One region of the Asanoa ferruginea genome, then DNA from elsewhere that is predicted to be linked to it. Evidence: riboswitches for the same ligand, from Rfam matches in the RefSeq annotation. Region 1 holds a riboswitch; the other holds the start of a gene.

Region 1 (3,643 bases):
TCGCGAACCGGGCCGGCGCCTTGGCGTTCTGCACCAGCGCGTCGGCGAGGTCGGTCGGGTCGGTCGTGGTGAACACCATGATGCCGGGCAGCGCGAGCGCGACCAGCCGCAGCGCCAGCCCGAGCGCGACGGTCAGCACGCCGGTGGTCACGTCGAGCGGGCCTATCGAGAACACCGTGTCGCCGCCGCGGTTGGCGCCGAACAGGATGGTGGTCAGCACGATGCCGAACACCGACAGCAGCAGCGGCCAGCCGCGGCGCAGCAGGGTGCCGTAGCGGACGCCGAAGAACGGCAGCAGCACCAACTCGGCCGCGATCGCCAGCGCCGGTGTCAGCGGGTCGAGGGTGGTCAGGATGCCGACGGCGAACACCGTGGCGGCGACCAGTTTCGCGACCGGGTTGCGCCGGGCCAGCGGTGCCGAGGAACGCACCATCACCGCGGTGAGCGTCATCGGGTCAGCTCCAGCCGCTGGTCGGCGAGCGCGTCGACGAACGCCGCGTCGTGCGTCACCGCGAGCACCCCGTGCCCCTCGTCGCGCAGGTCGGCCAGCAGCGCGACCAGCTCGATCCAGGTGCGCCGGTCCTGTCCGAAGGTCGGCTCGTCGAGCAGCAACAGGCGCGGGGCGGACGCCAGCGCCGTCGCGACGCTCAGCCGCCGCGCCTCACCACCACTGAGGGTGTACGGATTGGCCCGCGCGAGATGCTCGAGGCGCAGCCGGGCCAGCAACTCGTCGACGACCGCCAGCGATCTGCCCAGGCGGCGCGGGCCGACGGCCAGTTCGTCGCGGACGGTCGAGGCGACGAACTGGTGCTCCGGGTCCTGGAACACCGAGCCGATCCGGGCGGTCAGGTCGGTGGCCCGCCAGCGGTGCGGTGGCCGGGCCGCGTCGGCGCCGGCGAGCACCGACGACGCGACCACCCGGCCCGACGTGGGTTTGAGGAGCCCGCCGAGCAGCAGGGCCAGGGTCGACTTGCCGGCGCCGTTGGGCCCGAGCACGGCGAGCGCCTCGCCGGTGCGTACGGCCAGGTCGGTCGCTGCCAGCCGCGGCGCCAGCGCCACCTGGTCCGCCGTGATCAGCACGTCGCCGGGGGAGGAGACCGCCCGGCGGGGCGGCGGCAGCGGCCGGCCGGGCACCCAGATCCCGTCGGCGGCCAGGGCGGCGCCGTGCGAGCCGAACACCTCGGCCGGCGGACCGGACGCGACCACCCCGCCACCGGGCGCCAGCACGACGACCCGGTCGACGAACGGCACGATCGGCTCCAGCCGGTGCTCGACCATGATCACCGTGGTGTCCCGGGACACCGCACCGCGCAGCGACGCCCGCACCAGCTCGGCGCCGACCGGATCGAGGTTGGCGGTCGGCTCGTCGAGGAGCAGCAGGTCGGGGCGCAGCGCAAGGACGCCGGCCAGCGCCAGCCGCTGCTGCTCGCCGCCGGAGAGCGCGTGGGTGGGCCGGTCCAGCGGGTGGCCGAAGCCGACCGCGCCGAGCGCCTGGCGCACCCGCGGCCAGATCTCCTCGGCGGGCACGGCCCGGTTCTCCAGCCCGAAGGCCACGTCGTCGCCGACCCGCGACATCACGAGCTGGGTCGCCGGGTCCTGGAAGACGATGCCGACCCGCTCGCGGGCCTTGCGGGTGTCGAGGCCGTCGATCTCGGCGGTGCCCTCGCGCTCGCCGGAGTCGTCGGCGAGCAGGCCGGCCAGCGCGGCCAGCAGGGTGCTCTTGCCCGCCCCGGAGGGACCGAGCAGCAGCACCCGCTCGCCACGCTCGACGCGCAGGTCGACCCCGCGTACCGCCCACGCCTTGCGGCCGGCATGTCGCCAGCCGAAGCCGCGCAGTTCGACGGCGCTCAACGGCTCAGACCGCCGCGCGTTCCCGGCCGGCCGGGAACCGGTCGAGCGCCCCGGTGTTGACCAGGGCCCGGGTCAGCAGCCAACCCCCGATCCCGGCCACGACGGCCGAGCTGGCGGTGGTGATCGCCAGGTAGGGGAGCTGGAAGCTGCCCCAGCTCATGTCGGGGTAGTAGTAGACGACGTCGTAGACCGCGGCCACCAGGCCGGCGGCCGCGCCGGCGAGGATCGCCACCGGCAGCTTGTAGAGCCGGTAGGCGAACAGCGCGAACACGAGTTCGGCGCCGAGGCCTTCCAGCGGGCCCTGTAGCACGATCATCCAGCCCCAGACGGTGCCCAGGGCGACCGAGACCAGCGCGGCGACCGTCTCGGTGAACAGCGCGGCGCCGGGCTTGCGGATCACCAGCGCGCCGAGCACGGCGGGCAGCAGCCAGATGCCGTAGAGCAGGGTGCGCGCGGGCAGCGGGATCGCGTCGGCCGGTCCGTTGTAGAGCAGTCCCCAGGCCCAGAAGACGACGCCGAACGCGACGCCCAGAACGGCGCCGACCACGATGTCGACGGTTCGCCATCGGTTGACGGTGTTGGTCATGGTGGTGCCCTCCCAGTTCGGTGAACCAGGAGAAGACGCACGCCATGCCCAATGGATCGAACATGGCGCGGCTGGAGAAGACCGAACTCCCTGCGCTGGCATTACCCAGATCAGGTTCGAGGGTCTGCGGAAGATACCGCACTCTCAGCGCTGCGCGCTCCCCTGTCGGATGTGAAGTTGTTCCACCAGGCTAACACCGGGTTACGGCGGTACGCTCGCGCGCATGCGGATCGAGACGCGGGGGCTGACGTTCGAAGTCACCGAGGGTGGTCCGCCGGGCGGCCCGCCGGTGATCCTCCTGCACGGGTTCCCGGTCAACCGGCACAGCTGGGACGACGTCACGCCCTACCTCAACGCCGCCGGGCTGCGCACGTTCGCGGTCGACCAGCGCGGCTACACCGCCGGGGCGCGGCCCTCCGGCGTCGACGCCTACCGGATGGCCGAGTGCGTCGCCGACGCGGCCGCGTTCGTCGACGAGCTGGCCGGCGGCCGCGCCGACCTGGTCGGGCACGACTTCGGTGCGCTGGTCTCCTGGCAGTTGGCCGCCGAGCACCCGGAGCGGGTCCGCTCGCTGACCGCAGTTTCCGTGCCGCACCCGGCCGCGTTCGGTCAGGCCCTGCTCAGCGACCCCGAACAGCAGCGCCGCTCGTCATACATCGACCTGTTCCGGATGGCCGGGAAGGCCGAGCACGTGCTCTCCCGCGACGGCGGCGCCGGCCTGCGCAAGGTGCTCGACGGGGTCGGTGACCGGCTCGAGGTGTACGCCGCGGCGTTGCTCGAGCCGGGCGCGCTGACGGCGACGCTCAACTGGTATCGCGCGCTGGTGCTCGAAGACCTGGTCAAGGTCGGTCCGGTCGCCCGGCCGACGACGTTTGTGTGGGGCGACCGGGACACCGCGGTGGCCCCGGCCACGGCGGCCGCGGCCAGCGACCAGGTGACCGGCGACTACCGCTTCGTGCCGCTGCCCGGCGTCGACCACTGGGTCACCGACGCGCAGCCGGAGGTGCTCGCCCAGGCGATCCTGGCCCGCATCGCGGACGCCGCATGACCAACCACCCCGCCGACGCCGCCGAGCGGATGCCACACACGCGCGAGTCGCTCGCCGCCGACCTGGCCGCGCTCGGTGTGCGGCCCGGTTCGACGCTGCTGGTGCACGCCTCGCTCAAGCCGGTCGGTTTCGTGGCCGGCGGGCCGCACGCGATGGTG
Region 2 (3,643 bases), 6.4 Mb from region 1:
ATCAGGAACAGGAACGGCTCGTAGGAGACGATGTCGACGGCCAGCGCGAGCAGCGTGGCGAGGGTGCCGACGGCGACCACGAGGACCCGGCGGTCGATCCGCTCGACGATGTTGTTGGCCGACACCGCCGTCGAGTAGACGTTGGCGAACGCCTCGTCGACCTCGACGACGAGCAGCACGGCCAGCGCCACCGCGCCCAGCGGCACGGCGAGCAGCGCGTCGACCACGTCGAGCCCGCCGGCGCCGTAGGCGGACAGCGCCAGGACACCCAGCACGAAGCAGGCGATGGTCGCGGCGCCGTACCCGATCGAGGTGCCGGCGAAGGCGGCCCGGCCGCCGCGGGTGTAGCGCGTGTAGTCGGCGACCATCGGGAACCAGGAGACGGGCATCGCGATGACCACGTCGACCGCGGTCCAGAACGAGCCGCCCTCGCCGGTCAGCGGTTGCGGGTCGGCGCGCAGCACCTCGACGAACAGATAGGCGCCGGCGATCAGGGCGGCCCAGATCGCGTAGCGGGCCAGCAGCCGGACGGCGCCCAGCGGCCGCAGCGCCATCAGGGTGGCGGCGACGCCCGCGAGCAGCACGAACGGCCACTTCGGTGCGTGCAGCACCTTGGCCGCGGCCGAGGCCATGATGAAGATCTCGAACGTCGCCCAGCCCACGCACTGCGCCAGGTTGAGCACGGTGGGCAGGTAGGACAGCCGGCGGCCGAGCAGCCCGCGGAGCAGGACCATGGTCGGCGCGCCTTCCCGGGCACCGGCGGCGGCGCCGAGGCCGAGCAGGACCGAGCCGATGACGGCGCCGACCACGATGGCCAGCACGGTGACCCACAGCGGCCGGCCCGGCAGCACCGCGAAGGTGGCCGCGACCGGCAGGAGCAGGCTGACGCCGAGGCTGCCGAAGAGCCCGGTGGTGTCGCGGAAGCCGAGGGTCCGGCCGGCCTCGGCCGTGGTCGGCGCCGCGACGGCGGTGGAAGAGGACACGTTTGATGCTCCCTACGCCGGCATTACCCGGACAGGTTCCGACGGTCGGCGGCGCGTCAGCCGCCCTCTCAGCCCGGTGCTCCGAGCTCCCGTTGTGACTTCCGGCAGGTTACGACAAACCAACCGGGTACGCCATCGTTACCGACATCACGGCGCCCCGGCGTGTTCACGCGGGGTGACGACAGGCGGCTACGTAGCGTGAGCTGATGGCGACGAACACGGCGTTCTCGAAGGGCTTCTTCCGCGACCAGGGCCTCGACTACCAGGCCCGCGGCGTCCTCGGGCGGGCCGTGCACGGCGGCAGCGACGTCGGCGAGGTCCTCGCCACGCTCGAGCGGATCTCCGACCACGACAGCTGGCGGTCGGCCTGGGCGGCGACCGCGACCCGGGTCGCCGGCTATGCCGAGCGGTCGCGCGAGCAGGGCGACCAGGTCGGCGCCGGATCGGCCTACCTGCGGGCGGCCAACTACTGGGCCTGCGCCGTCGAATCGCTGTCCGAACTCGACGACGAACCGGCGCTGCTGCTGGCGTTCCGCGCCCATCGCACGGCCTGGGACGGCTTCATCGACTGCGCGGATGGCGCGCATGTCCGCGTCGACGTGCCCTACGAGGGCGGCACCCTGCCCGGCTTCCTGTTGCGGCCCGACGCGTCCGGCGCCCGGCGGCCGACCCTGGTGATCACCAACGGCAGCGACGGCTCGATCAGCGGCCTCTGGGGCAACGCCGTCGCCGGAGCGCTGCGGCGTGGCTGGAACGCGTTCGTCTACGACGGCCCGGGGCAGCAGTCGATGCTGTTCGAACGCAAGACCTCGTTCCGCCCCGACTGGGAGGCGGTCCTGACGCCGGTGGTCGACGTGCTGGCCGGCCGCGCCGACGTCGACCCGGCCGCGCTCACCGGCTACGGCGTCAGCCAGGGCGGCTACTGGCTGCCACGGGCGCTCGCCTTCGAACACCGCCTCATGGCGGCCGTGGTCGATCCCGGGGTCGTGGACGTGTCGACCACCTGGACCGGCCCGCTCGGCAAGAGCATGCGCGGCCTGCTCGACAAGGGCGACCGGGCCGCCTTCGACCGGGACCTGAAGTTCGCTACGGCGGTGCCCAAGCTGCGCCGCACGCTTGCCTTCCGCTCACGCCCGTACAAGGCGGCTTCGGACTGGTTCGATCTGTTCAACGAGATCCGCGAGTACAAGCTCACGGACGAGACCGCCGCCCAGATCAGTACCCCGCTGTTGATCACCGACCCGGAGGGCGAGCAGTTCTGGCCAGGCCAGTCGAAGCAGCTCGCCGAGCTGCTGGGCGACCGCGCGCACCGGGTCGAGTTCACCGCCGAGGAGGGCGCCAACCTGCACTGCCAGCCGCTCGGCCGAGCCCTGACCGACGAGCGGGTGTTCGCTTGGCTCGAGCGTCAGCTCGGGGGAGCGCAGCCGTTGGGCCGGTCGGACGCCGGCCAGACATAGGTCAGGTCCGGCGGCACGTCGCCGAAGATCGGGCCGTAGAGGGCGGCGTCCTTGCGGATCAGCGCCGACTGGTGTGACCGGTGGAAGGCCTCGTCGCCCAGCCAGGGCGGCAGGTCGCCGGCGGCGCCCAACGCCTGCACGTCGCGGACCTCGGTGATGCCGCACGCGGCGGCCAGGTCGGTGGTCAGCGTCGCGGCGCTGGTGTCGGCGCGGCCGGTCGCCGTCCACACGTCGGCCACGATCAGGCCGTAGCGGACCAGCGCCTCCTCGTACCCGGCCCACATCTTGACCGCGGGGTGGTGCCGGTAGCCGTGCCCGGCGACGGTGAGGCCGCGCAGGATCTGCACGTTCTCCACCCGTTGCTTGCCGAGCCGGGGCGGGTCGAGCACCTCGGCCGACCGGAGGAAGTCGGGGAAGGGCAGGAACGTCTGCACGGTCAGCCGAGGGCGCGGTCGATGTTGAAGGCCGCGCTGATCAGGGCCAGGTGCGTGAACGCCTGCGGGAAGTTGCCGAGGTGTTCGCCGGTCGGGCCGAGTTGCTCCGCGTACAGGCCGAGGTGGTTGGCGTACGTGATCATCTTTTCGAACGCGAGCCGGGCCTCGTCGACCTGGCCGGCGCGGGACAGCGCCTCGACATACCAGAACGTGCAGATCGACATCGTGCCCTCTTCGCCCTCCAGGCCGTCCGGCGCCAGGTGGGGATCGTAACGGTAGACGAGGGAGTCGGAGACCAGCGTGTCGCCGAGCAGGTCGAGGGTGCTCAGCCACTTCGGGTCCGACGGCGCGATGAACTTCGACAGCGGCATCATCAGCACTGACGCGTCGAGCACGTGGCCGTCGCGGTGCTGCACGAACGCCTTCAGGTCCGGGTCCCAGAACCGGTCCATGATCTGGTGGTAGATGGCGTCCCGGGCCGCTCCCCAGCGGACCAGGTCGGCCGGCAACCCGCGCTGGTGCGCGACCCGGATCGCCCGCTCGATGGCGACCCAGCACATCAGCCGGGAGTAGAGGAAGTTGCGCCGCCCGCCGCGGGTCTCCCAGACACCCTCGTCGGGCTGGTCCCAGTTCTTGCAGACCCACTCGACGAACGTGGTCACGCCGTCCCAGACGCCGCTGGAGATCGGCTGGCCCCACTTGTTGTAGAGGTAGATCGAGTCGACCAGCGCGCCGTAGATGTCGAGTTGGAGCTGGTTGACCGCGTCGT

What was found. A riboswitch is a leader RNA that binds a small molecule or an ion and turns the genes downstream of it on or off. The one in region 1 is predicted to bind thiamine pyrophosphate.
Region 2: linked by a shared signal. The riboswitch ahead of DFJ67_RS30890 (purine-cytosine permease family protein) and the one ahead of DFJ67_RS00825 (ECF transporter S component) in region 1 are both predicted to bind thiamine pyrophosphate.

Annotation. Positions count from the first base shown of each region.
Region 1 is NZ_QUMQ01000001.1:174,465-178,107, reverse strand. Features, by position in the region: gene DFJ67_RS00835 (energy-coupling factor transporter transmembrane component T family protein) at 1-451, opposite strand, end outside; gene DFJ67_RS00830 (ABC transporter ATP-binding protein) at 448-1,851, opposite strand; gene DFJ67_RS00825 (ECF transporter S component) at 1,856-2,437, opposite strand; TPP riboswitch at 2,507-2,611, opposite strand; gene DFJ67_RS00820 (alpha/beta fold hydrolase) at 2,661-3,485, shown strand; gene DFJ67_RS00815 (AAC(3) family N-acetyltransferase) at 3,482-3,643, shown strand, end outside.
Region 2 is NZ_QUMQ01000001.1:6,614,730-6,618,372, forward strand. Features, by position in the region: gene DFJ67_RS30890 (purine-cytosine permease family protein) at 1-983, opposite strand, end outside; TPP riboswitch at 975-1,086, opposite strand; gene DFJ67_RS30895 (alpha/beta hydrolase family protein) at 1,190-2,440, shown strand; gene DFJ67_RS30900 (MSMEG_6728 family protein) at 2,389-2,874, opposite strand; gene DFJ67_RS30905 (glycoside hydrolase family 15 protein) at 2,877-3,643, opposite strand, start outside.